Saccharicrinis fermentans DSM 9555 = JCM 21142: one gene and its partner. The protein of the gene in region 1 interacts with the protein of each later gene in a pairwise test. Links are inferred from orthologs where the notes say so. Each region holds a gene or a part of one and is shown in the gene's direction. Other genes may lie near its edges. The genes, in order: ung and ndk.

Evidence for each region.
Region 2: the proteins of ung (region 1) and ndk interact in binary tests that used the Escherichia coli proteins (3 or more experiments, as listed by UniProt). The link is inferred for Saccharicrinis fermentans DSM 9555 = JCM 21142 from one-to-one orthologs.

What each region holds. Positions count from the first base shown.
Region 1 is NZ_KI912107.1:4,984,321-4,990,901, reverse strand. What follows is about bases 2,232-5,105. They hold ung (uracil-DNA glycosylase), read left to right. Parts: upstream 2,232-3,274; coding sequence 3,275-3,937; downstream 3,938-5,105. Other genes in these bases: CYTFE_RS0120600 (MFS transporter), read right to left, coding at 4,776-5,105; CYTFE_RS0120605 (lysophospholipid acyltransferase family protein), read right to left, coding at 3,927-4,697; CYTFE_RS0120615 (DUF6377 domain-containing protein), read right to left, coding at 2,232-3,156. In the rest of the region: CYTFE_RS0120620 (SusC/RagA family TonB-linked outer membrane protein), read right to left, coding at 1-697; more of CYTFE_RS0120615, read right to left, coding at 1,555-2,231; more of CYTFE_RS0120600, read right to left, coding at 5,106-6,005; CYTFE_RS0120595 (YebC/PmpR family DNA-binding transcriptional regulator), read left to right, coding at 6,232-6,581. UniProt on the Escherichia coli protein: Excises uracil residues from the DNA which can arise as a result of misincorporation of dUMP residues by DNA polymerase or due to deamination of cytosine.
Region 2 is NZ_KI912107.1:765,310-771,782, reverse strand. What follows is about bases 1,214-3,979. They hold ndk (nucleoside-diphosphate kinase), read left to right. Parts: upstream 1,214-2,269; coding sequence 2,270-2,689; downstream 2,690-3,979. Other genes in these bases: CYTFE_RS28305 (ATP-binding protein), read left to right, coding at 3,348-3,979; CYTFE_RS0103340 (DHH family phosphoesterase), read right to left, coding at 1,214-1,995. In the rest of the region: CYTFE_RS24790 (biotin/lipoyl-containing protein), read left to right, coding at 1-112; CYTFE_RS24785 (FKBP-type peptidyl-prolyl cis-trans isomerase), read right to left, coding at 426-980; more of CYTFE_RS0103340, read right to left, coding at 970-1,213; more of CYTFE_RS28305, read left to right, coding at 3,980-5,006; CYTFE_RS24775 (3-keto-disaccharide hydrolase), read right to left, coding at 5,160-6,029; CYTFE_RS0103320 (WD40 repeat domain-containing protein), read right to left, coding at 6,342-6,473. UniProt on the Escherichia coli protein: Major role in the synthesis of nucleoside triphosphates other than ATP. The ATP gamma phosphate is transferred to the NDP beta phosphate via a ping-pong mechanism, using a phosphorylated active-site intermediate.

The sequences.
Region 1 (6,581 bases):
CGTAAAGAGCAGATGCCGCACTTCCCTTAAGCACCTCAACATTGGCAATGTCATATGAGTTCAAGTCAGCGACCATTGAACCATAGTCATATCCACCGCCACCACTTTGTGTTTCAACATCATTAAAACCCTCATTACTGATAGGCACCCCATCAACTACAAATAAAGGTTGGTTGTTTCCACTAAAGGAGCTAGCTCCCCTAATCAATATATTCTGCGATCCAGCAAAATTTTGACCAGAAACACTTAAACCCGCTACTTTACCAGATAAAGAAGCGATGGCATTTACATCATTCGCAGCCATCAAATCATCTTCAGACACACCTTGTGATGCATACCCCAATGATTTCTTTTCTCGGGATATTCCCAGCGCAGTTACAACTACTTCATCTACATCAATAGCACTCGATGCGAGCATTACATTAATACTAGACCGATCACCAATCATGATCTCCTTGGTTTCCATCCCAACGAATGTGAATACAATGATTTCGGCATCCTGAGGCACATTCAATAAGTAAGATCCATCTGGACGAGAAACTGTCCCTGAGGTTGTTCCCTTAACAATAATAGATACTCCCGGAATCGGGTCGCCGTAATTGTCGACAACTTTTCCGGAAATAGCTTTTGTTTGGGCATTTAAAGTCTGTAGGCCTAAAAAAAGAACCATAGACAGAAATAATGCTAATTTCCGCATAAAACAAAAGGTTAAATTAATAAATGTATATTTAAAAAAGACAATGCAATTTTTGAAATAGTAATAAAATACTCTATTGCTATTTTTCTAAAAATCTATTTTACATAGAAAAAGCAATGGACTGTTCATTCCATAAACGACCAATCTATTACTTAAGTATCTTCATTCTCATCACGCATCGATTAAACGGTTTTTGTTGATTATTTTCAATTATTTTACTTTAAAGGTTAGCTACTTACACCAGTGGGGGAACACTCTTCTTACACAAATAGCCAATATTTATTGCAATTAATAATTCATCTACTTTTTAGGATTATTTTTTAATAATTAAAACTTACAGATACATTCAAATAATAATCTATTATACTCAAATCGTCATAATCCAAAATCAAAAATACAATATTTTTCAATGGAAACAAAATAGACCTCTATTTTTTAGATCCATTTCGTATCAGTTTGTATTTTCTCAGAACCATACCCCTTATTTTTTATACTATTATTTGCATAATAAATACCAAACAAAATCATTACATATTTTAACACAAATCACACCACAGCTACATTCCTGACACTTGTCATATATAGTCTTTGCAAGAAAACTCCAAATACTGCGTTATTCTCATTTTTGAAACAGTCATTTACAATCAGTAAACTCCTTGGTTTCAAAAATATCGAAAGCCTTGTCTTTGAAGCTTTCTTATCAAAGACAGAAAAAACAGTAGTTTTCTTGCAGCCACTATATAACAAGTGTCAGGAATGTACAACAAAACATATTACAATAATTCTAGTATGTCATCCTAGCAAAAACACGGATTGAGATGTTGAAATTGACAAACAGGAATAATCCCAAGGAGGTATTAGCGATCAGATTTGATAGCCTTAAGTCTTTCGAAAAACAATTCAGCAGAGAGGGCAGACTTATTTCTCGCTTTGGTTTTATAAGTATAGATGGTATTGATGGATACACCAAGTACTTGCGACATGGTTTCATTGTCCTCGACCCCAAGCCGGATCAAAGCCAAAATTCTTAATTCAGTATTTAGGAGCTGGCCGGATCGTAAAACATAGTTATTTTTGGCTTCTACCAATTCATTCACCTCCTGAATAAAAGAGGGAAAGAGTTTTAAAAAGACCTCATCAAAGTTATGAAACAGTTCATCTCGCTCTTTTTTGGGGTTAATTGTTTTTAGTATGGCTTTAAGTTTATGGGGATCATTTGAAACCAGTAAGGTATTTAAGGACTTGGAAACATCTTCCAACTTACCAACAAACAGCGATCCCATATTAAAAAAGTGACCAATATACCGCTCCTTTATTTTATTGGCCTCCTTAAGTCGAACATTCAAAACCTTTAGCTCCTTATTATTTTGTTGGATCACCATCCATATTTTTCGGAGATTAAACAATTGACGATAGACAAACAATAAAAAAATCAACACAACAATAACCAAGGCGGAAACAATCCAAATGTACCTGACCGCCTTTTGTCGTTTTTTTTCCTCCTGTAACAACCTAGCCACTTCAATGACCGGAAATATTTCAGCAACCTGTAACATTCTTTGCTTAGACCCAAAGAATGCAGCATCCTCCTTTGCCTTTTGAATGTATTCATAAGCACGTTCTATTTCGCCATGCTCCATTAGAAAATCGGCCAACACCATTAATGATATGGCTTCTTTGGTGGCCGTTTTAATATCAGCCATGGTCGACTTTATTAGATGCTCTTTTCCCAAAGCATCTTTTCCTTGCCTTATACAAATATATCCCAGACAGGAATGAACTACAGCCTGCTCGTGCATGCTTAGCGGCATTCTCCCGGCCATGGTATAATAGTAGGCTGCAGAATCGGGCTGCCACTTAGCTAAAAACCTCAAAGCTTTGGTTATCAAAGGCTGAACAGAGTTTGGCATCCGATATTCTAAAACCGAATCCACATAACCCTCTGCTATTTCCCTATAAACAGGGGAATAAAAATCATCATTGATATAATCCGCCAAATCATAATAAGCTCTCACTTTATAACTAAAATAATCCTGACGCTCTCCCTCTGGTAACTGATCAACACTGACCTTATTTAAGGTATCAATGGCCTCCTTATAGTATCCTACCGAAACCAACAAGTGACCAAAGCTCGACTGACACTGGGCAATAGCCTTTTGATGATTCATGCGATAAGCTAAATCGATGGCACCTCGAAAATAAAACATGGCCGAATCAAAAACATAAGTAGCATATTCATCCGCCACCTTTTTATAAAGTTGGTAGCATTCCCATTCCTTTCCCTTGACCTGTCTCTCCAAAATTTCTGACTTAAGCGAATCTAACCTTCGTTCCTTCTTGCCATTAAAGAAATTTTCATTTTCTATCAGCCTATCCAGTTCAGCATACCTGTCCATTGCATTAATAGTAGATACAGTGGAGAAAAACAATAAAAATAGAAAACAAAAATACTTTATCATGAACACACCCTATAATACATCTGGTAAAATGACTTAAACTTCGTTTAACATGTAAAGTAATTAAATACTAATGGCATTTCTCATCATTTTTTATTTTTTTTGTAAAAAAACGAGTCCCATGGAAGTAAAAATAGAAGCAGGTTGGAAAAATCTGTTAAAAGAAGAATTTAACAAAGCCTATTTTATCAATCTCAGTAAATTTGTCAGAGAAGAATATGACAAACAAACTATCTTCCCACCTGCAACTAAAATATTCAATGCTTTTAACTTATGCCCACTCAACAAGACCAGAGTGGTCATATTAGGCCAGGATCCTTACCATGGTGAAAATCAGGCACACGGCCTCTGCTTTTCAGTTAACGAGGGCGTTAAAACACCTCCATCATTGGTAAACATATTTAAAGAAATAAAAAACGACTACGGCACCCCTCCTCCTTCCAGTGGAAATTTGGAACGATGGGCCAAACAAGGCGTATTACTTCTAAATGCCACATTAACAGTCAGAGCCCACCAAGCCGGATCGCACCAAAAACAAGGCTGGGAAAAATTTACCGATAGCGTCATAAAATTATTGGCCCAAGAAAAAGAAAACCTAGTTTTTATTCTATGGGGTGCCTATGCCGGCAAGAAATCGGCCTACATTAACCCTACAAAACATTACATTTTAACATCCGCACATCCTTCTCCCTTGTCTGCCCACCGTGGCTTTATAGGCAACAAGCATTTTAGTAAAACAAATGCCTACTTAAGGAGCAAAGGCTTACAAGAAATTATCTGGTAAAAAAATAATGCTTCACAAATGTGGGTGATTCTTCCCCATTCACATTATAAAAACCTTCCAGATAATCATTAAATATTTTCCGGTCTGTACCCACTGCCCTCTGTCTACATTCTGAAGTAATATCCTCAAACACCATGGAAACATGCCGTTTAGGACAAAAAAACAATAAGTTAGCCAGTGCATACCCGATGCCTTTCCCTATGGAAGAAACAAAATCAGGCGATTTACCTGTCCATGCCTTAGACCACATACTTCCCCACAGGCCATTAATCCTAACCCCCACAATTTGAACATCCTCAGGCAAGTCTTTAACAATTTCATAGGCCGCCTTTTTATTAAGAATTCTCTCAAATCCCTGAGAAGCAATCTGTCCTGAAGGATAAATCACCAGACTGCGTTTAGAGTCAAAGGCAAGCATTGCCGATTGGGTTATATCATTTAAAACATGAAGATTCCTGCTTCCTGCCCCAAGATCGCTTACTCGAACGGCGCCCCATTTTTTAAAGAACTTATTAATAATAGGCAAATCATAATAAGTTGCCGTCACCACAGGCACAATATTTTTATGCGGATACACAAAACTGACCAACAGCATAGGATCAACCACCGCCTGATGATTAGGTAAAAACAACACAGGCTTGTCTTTATCTACCATATCCATATTCAACAACCTCACCCTGTATCGTAACGACAACATAAGTCGTCCCAACCAAAAAATAAATTGAGCCATTGCCTTGACTATCGGATGTTTTTCTTTCATAAGTATATTCGTTGCTTACATAATTCAAAAAACAAAAATAACACCGTACACTACCATTTTGACAATTGTAAATAACACTCAGGCGCGCATACCTGCTCCTGGTATTTTTAAAAATGCAATAATGGTAGTTAAAATTGTTATAAACAAAATAGCCACAAAAACCATGGCTGCATCAAATTGTCCTTCAATCACAGAAAAAATACCAGCTGAAAACAAAATAGCAACAAATACCATTTGATTATTATAAGCCAGCACAGGTCCAAGTTCCCTTCCTTTAACCCTATCTTGCATAAAAGCATTTAGAGGTATTTTAAACAATCCGGCAAAAAATGCAAAAACAACAATCAGAATAGTAAAAACAGTAACATCCGGTTTCATTACAAAAATCCCCAACATAGCAATGGTCATACCCACTCCCCCGATGGTCACCAGTTTTGTTTTCACTTGATGGTTCGATATAACTCCGGCAACATAGCACCCCACACCAATACCGACAGCCACCAAAGCCATGATAAATCCCGTAGCAGTATTAGACAAATTTAGAAAATCTTCACAATAAATATAAAGATTCATCTGCACCATAGAACCTATCAACCAAAACATAGACAAGCCCAAAACAGTATAATTTAATCCTGAAATTTGCTTACTCCACCGATACCATTTCACCGGAAACAAAAAGGGATTTAAGGTATCATCAGAGTCATCTTCCGGAGCTGTTTCTTGCGGATGAATGCCTAAACTAGCGAACCATCCTACCACTGCCAACAATATAAGCACAGCACACAACACCAAAAGGACATATATGGGTTTAGAAAAATAACGATCTAAATCAGAAATAAAACCTCCCAAGAAAGTCCCTAACAAAACCGCCACAAAAGTAATCATTTCCATAGCTCCCGTACCAAAGGAAATACCACCTCTACCCCCAATATCACGAATAATACCGTACTTACTAGGTGAATAAAGGCAACTCTGCAAGCCCATTAAAAACATACTGATCATCACCACATAAATGTTACTCAGCATAAAGCCTAATGCTGCAATCACCATAATGGGAATCTCTGACAACTTTGCCCACTGAATAATTTTAGCTTTGGGATATTCTTTGGCGAGCTTTCCTGCCCATGGTGATAAAAAAATATAGGGTAGCACCAACAAAGCAGCAGCAACAGAAACCAAGGTCGCCTTGCTGTCTGGACTGAGCCATGACACACATACAAAACCAATAAGTGTTTTCAATAAATTATCATTTAATACACCCATAAAATTGGTACTAAACAATGGAAACCATTTTAATCTTTTATTCATTACTTTCAATTTAACACCTAAAAAGACTTTCAAACGCCACATTCTCACACTTAAAAAACCATCTAATGACATTCATTCATTGCCAATAATCTATATTAAACAAAAGCTCTAACATACAATTTTATTTCTATCTATGTTGAATTACACATGTTAAGTTTGATTTTCTAGCGTAGGAATTATAGATTTGTCCTGCAAAAAAGTTAAAGGCAGAAATAAAATATAAACAATGGGACGCGCATTTGAATACAGAAAAGCCACCAAAATGAAGCGGTGGGCTGGCATGGCTAAAACATTTACCAAGCTAGGACGACAAATAACAATGGCAGCAAAGGATAGCGGGCCTGATCCGGAATCTAACCCACGCCTGAGAATGCTTATACAAAATGCCAAGGCTGCTAATATGCCCAAGGACAATGTAGAAAGAGCCATTAAAAAAGCCACTGAAAAAAATACAGACGACTGGAAAGAAATTGTTTATGAAGGATATGGACCCTTTGGCATCGCCGTTTTAGTTGAAACGACTACCAACAACAATACCCGAACAGTGGGTGCTGTACGCAGTTATTTCAGTAAGGC
Region 2 (6,473 bases), 4.2 Mb from region 1 along the record:
AATGGAAAACAGTATTTCATCTGACTTTGCCGGTACGGTTAACGAAATATTTGTTGAAGTGGGTGATACTGTTGCTGCAGACACCAAAGTACTTGACTTAGTTCAGGGTTAATATACGAATTAATTTATAAGGTAAAGCCACTGCCCATTTGTTTGGTCAGTGGCTTTTTTATGATAACTCGCATTCATATACAGTACAGGATAAGAACTTGAAGTTAAGGATGTTGATGTTAAATTTTGAAGACAAATACAAGTAAAACATAGAAGTTCCCAACAATAAAAATCCATATTCAAGATCTCTCACCTAAAGGATATTTTCCATTTTAAGCGATCTACTTAGCATTTTTGCAAGATAAAAGTTACGAATGCCTTTTTATATGATTATATTTTTCTTTCAATGGTCATACGAAACTCGCCATAATTAATCATCCCCCCGTGTGTGAATCCATTCCCATGGCTCGTTTCAGATCGACCAACTCAACTTTATATAAAAGAGTAGATCTTCCTGGCACTTTATCATCATCGCCCACTAAACCATGTGCCCTATGTGGAGGCATAATAAAAGTTGCCTTAGCTCCCTTACGCAGCAATAAGATCCCTTCCTCTAAACCAGACTCAACACCTCCTTGACCAACCTTAAAAGATTTATAACCCAATGAATCTGACGAATAACAATGCGTTCCATCCAATAGGGAAACATCATAGGCAATTTTAACCACGTCCCCTTTCTGTACCAACTCACCTTCCCCCATCTCTTCAATTTGATACCAAAGGCCAGTCTGAGTTTCCAACATATGATAATCGTTTCTTTCCACGTATTCTTTAATGGCCGAAGCGTCCTGTTCCACCATATATCTATTCACCGAGATAAGCTCCTCAGCAGTTACTTTACGTTTTAATGGTTTATCACTACTTTGCAACTTACATCCACCCATAATAAGTAACGACAGAGCAACAATACTTACGCTTTTATAATTCATTTTTTTTAAATTTCTCATAAAACACAGGTAGTTCAGTTTTAAACTTATCAACAGTTAACTCCAAAGATAATACAGACTCTCCTCCTGCTGCATTACGGTGACCACCTCCAGAGAAATGAGACTCAGAAAACAGATTCACAGGAAAATCGCCTCTTGAACGGAAGGAACATTTTACCTTCCCTTCTTTTTCCATAAAAAAAGCAGAGACATTGATTCCTGCAATACCCAAGGGGTAATTTACAAAACCTTCGGTGTCCCCCGGCTGAAAATCATAGGCTTCCAGTTCTTTACTACTCAAACACATATAAGCTGCTTCTTGTTCAGGCATCAAAACCAATTTACTACCTAAAACATGCCCCAATAATTTCATCCTTGAAAAAGAATTACTATGAAAAACCAACTGATGAATTTTATCTTTGTCAATATTCTTTTCCAACAAACCAGCAACCATTCGATAGGTCTCTGGATTAGATGAATTATAACTCAAAGACCCGGTATCTGTCATAATACCTGTATAAAAACATTCTGCTGCACAACTGTCTACAAAATCATTCCACCCCAAGCTACTAAGTGTTTGGTAGGCTAATTCGCAGGTAGATGATGACGAAGGAACCGAGATCATGACTTCCGCGATTGGGTCAGGGTATGGATGATGATCAATCATAATTTTGGACACATCCAGTTTTCTTATTTCCTCTTCCAGCTTCCCCGTGCGTTTCAAGCAATTAAAATCAACAAACACAAGCAGATCTGCATCATGCAATATTTCTATTGCCTCTTGTGGCTTTTCTTCGAAATTAACAGCCTCATCCGCACCCTTCATCCAGGACAAAAATTTAGGATAGGCGGACGGTGAAACCACATGCACCTTTTTGCCTATATTTTTCAATACATGGAAAATACCCAAAGAGGACCCCATGGCATCACCATCCGGATTCAAATGTGGTATAATAACAATATGCGCAGCATTTTGAATGGTCGTCTTTAAAGAAGACGTATCTATAGTATCTATCATATTCATATTTTCTAGCTTCAAAGATAAATAATACTATCTGATAACAATATAAAGTCCGCGGTATTCTATCAAACCACCCGCTATGATTTTTTAACCAATACATCCTAACGTACAAATTAGATCAAAAATAAGCTCCATCGAATTTTGTCTAACTACAAATTATTACTAATATTAAATGCCAATAGGTGGTTAATGAACTTCTATTAGTCAAATGGGCGTAACCATCAAGCATATACCTTAACAACTTTTTATATCAATCATTAAAAAAGAAGCTATGGCAGGAAATAAAACACTTACAATCATCAAACCCTACGCAGTAAAAAACGGAAATCTAGGAGCTATCTTGCACAAAATTGAAGAATCAGGTTACCGATTTGCAGCCATAAAAACATTAAAGCTTGACAAACACGAAGCTGAAGCATTCTACCAAGAACATAAAGGCAAACCTTTTTTTGATGATTTAACTGATTTTATGTCGTCCGGACCTATTACCGCAGCTATTTTGGAGAAAGAAAATGCGGTTGCTGATTTTCGTTTTTTGATTGGAGCAACCGATCCCAATAACGCAAAAGAAGGTACCATACGTAAGATGTTTGCAACAAGCAAAACGCAAAATGCAATTCACGGTTCAGATAGTGACGAAAGTGCAGACCGAGAATGTGATTTTTTCTTTAGTAAACGCGAAAGATTATAGTAATACAAAAGCAATACAAGACAAAGGTAATGCTAAGGGAATATCAGACCATAGCATGCGCCTAATTAGTGGCTGCAAGAAAACGACCGTTTTTTCAGTCTTTGATAAGAAACGAACATGAATTTTAGCATTCTAAAATACACACAGAAGAATGATTAAAATTCATCGGGAGTTCCATATGACCATTGAAAGACAAATTATAATCATATGAAAGCTTCAAAGACAAGGCTTTCGATATTTTTGAAACCAAGGAGTTTACTGATTGTAAATGACTGTTTCAAAAATGAGAATAACGCAGTATTTGGAGTTTTCTTGCAAAGACTAATTACCTATACTTGTATGCATCCTTCCCGGCTATTTTATATATTAGATAAGGAACAGGCTCTTATGGAAATTTACATAAGAACCTGTTCAAAGATGCCTTCAGCTAAAAAATAAACCATATTATAAAAGATCAATCATTACAAACATATTTGCTTCAAACAAATACCCCTCTTTTATATTGCCCCCTATTCGTCCCCATCCACAATATACCCATACAAACCAACGTGCTTACACCCCACACGTTAAAATCTTATAATTTCACACGCCATACCCTCATTTTTTAATTTTATAAATTAAAATTATTACATTCACTGCTTTTAAAAACGCCCTTGCAATGTCAGATACAAATTCTAATCATGAATTACAACAGCTTGAATGTTTAAAAAAGCATCATTTATCTGTGTTTAACCATATGAAAACAGGTTACATGCAGGTGAAGATCATTAAGAATGTCAATGCAACCAATTTTTATTACATTTTTGAGCTCAATGAGTATATTTATTCCATTTTTGATTCTTCGTCGCAACTAAAAGGGAACATGCTAAATGAGGCGCTACCAAAACTAACCACTGAAATTGGCCCCTTAGTTGACCACGTGATTGAATCAAACACAGATGAAAGCATACAAATTCACCTACCGCATATCAATAAGTACGTGAACGTACAGCTACTCTCCTCTGGTGATAACTTTGTAACACTATTATTTCACGACATCACCCTACAACTGTTAGCTGAGCAAAAGATCAGGGAGCAAACAGAAGAAATACAAGCACAAAACGAAGAGATTCAGGCGCAAAACGAGGAACTCACTGCTACCAACGAGCAACTTTCGGAGAGTTTTGATTACATATATGAAACCAACCTAAAACTAATACAAAAAGAAAAAGAACTCAAAGAAAGTAATCAATTACTCCACATGGTACTTGATCATATACCAGCCCGTGTTTTCTGGAAGAATACCCAATCGAAATACATCGGCTGTAACATTAACTTTGCCAAAGATGCAGGAAGAAGTTCTTATAAGGAAGTAATAGGTAGATACGATCATGAGCTATTTAGAAAAGAGATAGGGAAAAAATATCAGAAAGATGATAAAGCAGTGATGGTTTCTGGCGAGGCTAAACTAAATTATGAAGAACCTCAGATACTAAATAATGGAACAACCAGATGGGTTAGAACCAACAAAATACCCCTTACCGAAGATTCGGGAAAGGTGATTGGGGTTTTGGGAACTTATGAAGATATTACTGAACTAAAGGAAGTCGAAAAAGAACTACTTATTGCCAAAGAAAAGGCCGAAGAATCAGACCGATTAAAAAGTGCTTTCCTGGCCAACATGAGCCACGAGATCAGAACTCCCATGAATGGTATAATTGGATTTAGCGAACTACTAAACAATCCGGACCTAAATGAAAAAGACAGAGCTCATTACACCCGTATTATAAATAATAGTGGCAAACAATTACTAGAAATTGTAAACGATATAATCGATATCTCTAAAATAGAAGCCGGTCAAATCGAACTAAGAAAAACGAATGTTTATATCTTGGAATTGATTCATAAAATTGTTGAATTATACGAAGGCGAAGCAAAAGAGAAACAGATTAACATTCTCATAAATCCCCAATTTGATTGCGAAAACTACGCTATCCATCAAGATTACACCAAATTATTTCAGATATTGGGCAACTTGGTTTCCAATGCCATTAAGTTTACAGAAAAAGGAAATATTACCATTAGCTGTCTATTAAAAAATAGAAAACTGATTGTGCGCGTTTCTGATACCGGCATTGGCATTCCTCAAAATATGCATCACACAATATTTGAGCGATTTAGCCAGGGAGACCAACAAATGAGTAACAAAACCAAGGGTACGGGATTGGGATTGGCTATTTGCAAAGGTTTATTAGAGATAATGGGTGGAGAGATATCTTTGGAATCAGCTATTCAGAAAGGCTCTACCTTTACCATTGAATTACCTCTCAATGAATAGCATTATTTATTTTAAGACTGACATAACATCGGAAGGCCAAAGATCTCATAAAGCGTTAAAAGCAAAAAAAACGCATTAGAAAGTATATTACCAAGCTTTAATACATTTTCCTGCTTTAAACAATAAACCTCCCGGCGAAAAGGACATGTAATTTTACAAAGCGGCTGCTTTTAGAATCCTTTTCGGAAACTTAGTAATAGGTCGAATGCAGATATCCTTTGCATAACACTCTGCGCCTTCAGATTGTATCTGAATTTGCCCAGCAACCAATTTATCTCCGTCCTTTGACGTGCCATCTGTCAAGGCTAAAACAACCACTCCATTGGTTACATGTATGGCCTTATCTCCTATTACATATAAATCAACACGTGTCCATTGTCCATGCGGACTCTCAGCATCAAAAGATCGTTTCCCATTTTTTTGAATACGATCAGAAGTAGGATCCCAACGTTTCTGCTCATTTACTCTAACTTTGGCCTTGGTTCCGGCCAATGTAAACAAATCACCAAAATCTCTTTCTTGAATTTGAAATTCCAGACAGGATTTCCAAACATTCCAAAAGGCTCCATGTTCTCCATGGCAGTGATACAACAAACCACAATCTCTTTGTTTATCAATACGAGGCTCATATTTATTTTCTCCCCACTTAAAAAGCATGGTAAGATGATAGTTGGAATATGATTTAAGAGAAGTAAGCCCGCCAAAAGTCTGTCCTGAGATATGCAAAACATGCTCTCCATTGTCATCTGTACGAACGGTAAATAAATTGAATGGATCACCTAAACCCACTGCTTGCTTATTTTCACCATTGGACTCTTGTTGATAACCTTCGGGCAGATTCTTGATTGATTTATGGGGAACACCCGTCCACACCTCCCAGCTTGTAAGGTCTTTATCCAATAGAACTTTCCAGTCTTTAGATTTAACTTTATTAGCCGGATATTTTACTTTAGGTGTTTTTTGAGCCCTTAAGTTACCTGCTGTAATTACGGCAAAAACCAACAGTAATATTTTTACTTTCATATGATTAAATTTATCTTTCAAAGGCCGTATGGAACCTGCCAGGATCCATCATTCCCTACAAAAAGCATTGTTCTTCACGGTTAATATATGAAAAAACATCCACTTATCAATCCTATTTCCATGACTAACCAACTCTTTTCATACTAAACACAACTGCATGGCTCCTTCTATCTAGTGGCTGCAAGAAAACCAATGTTTTTTCTGTCTTTGATAAAAAAGCTTCAAAGAGAAACCAACTTGGATCGGACCAATTACATCGGCAAGTTGACCCCAACACACAAGAACCTCCCCAAAACCTCATGTTTGAATAATCTAATTTTCTATCAAATCACCAATAATAAAAGTACGCTCCAGCTCCAGATACTCCAAATAATATTTATCCTGCAATTTATTTTTTAGTTTTTCTGCGTTAGTCTGTCGGTCTTTGTATACATCTTTCGCTTC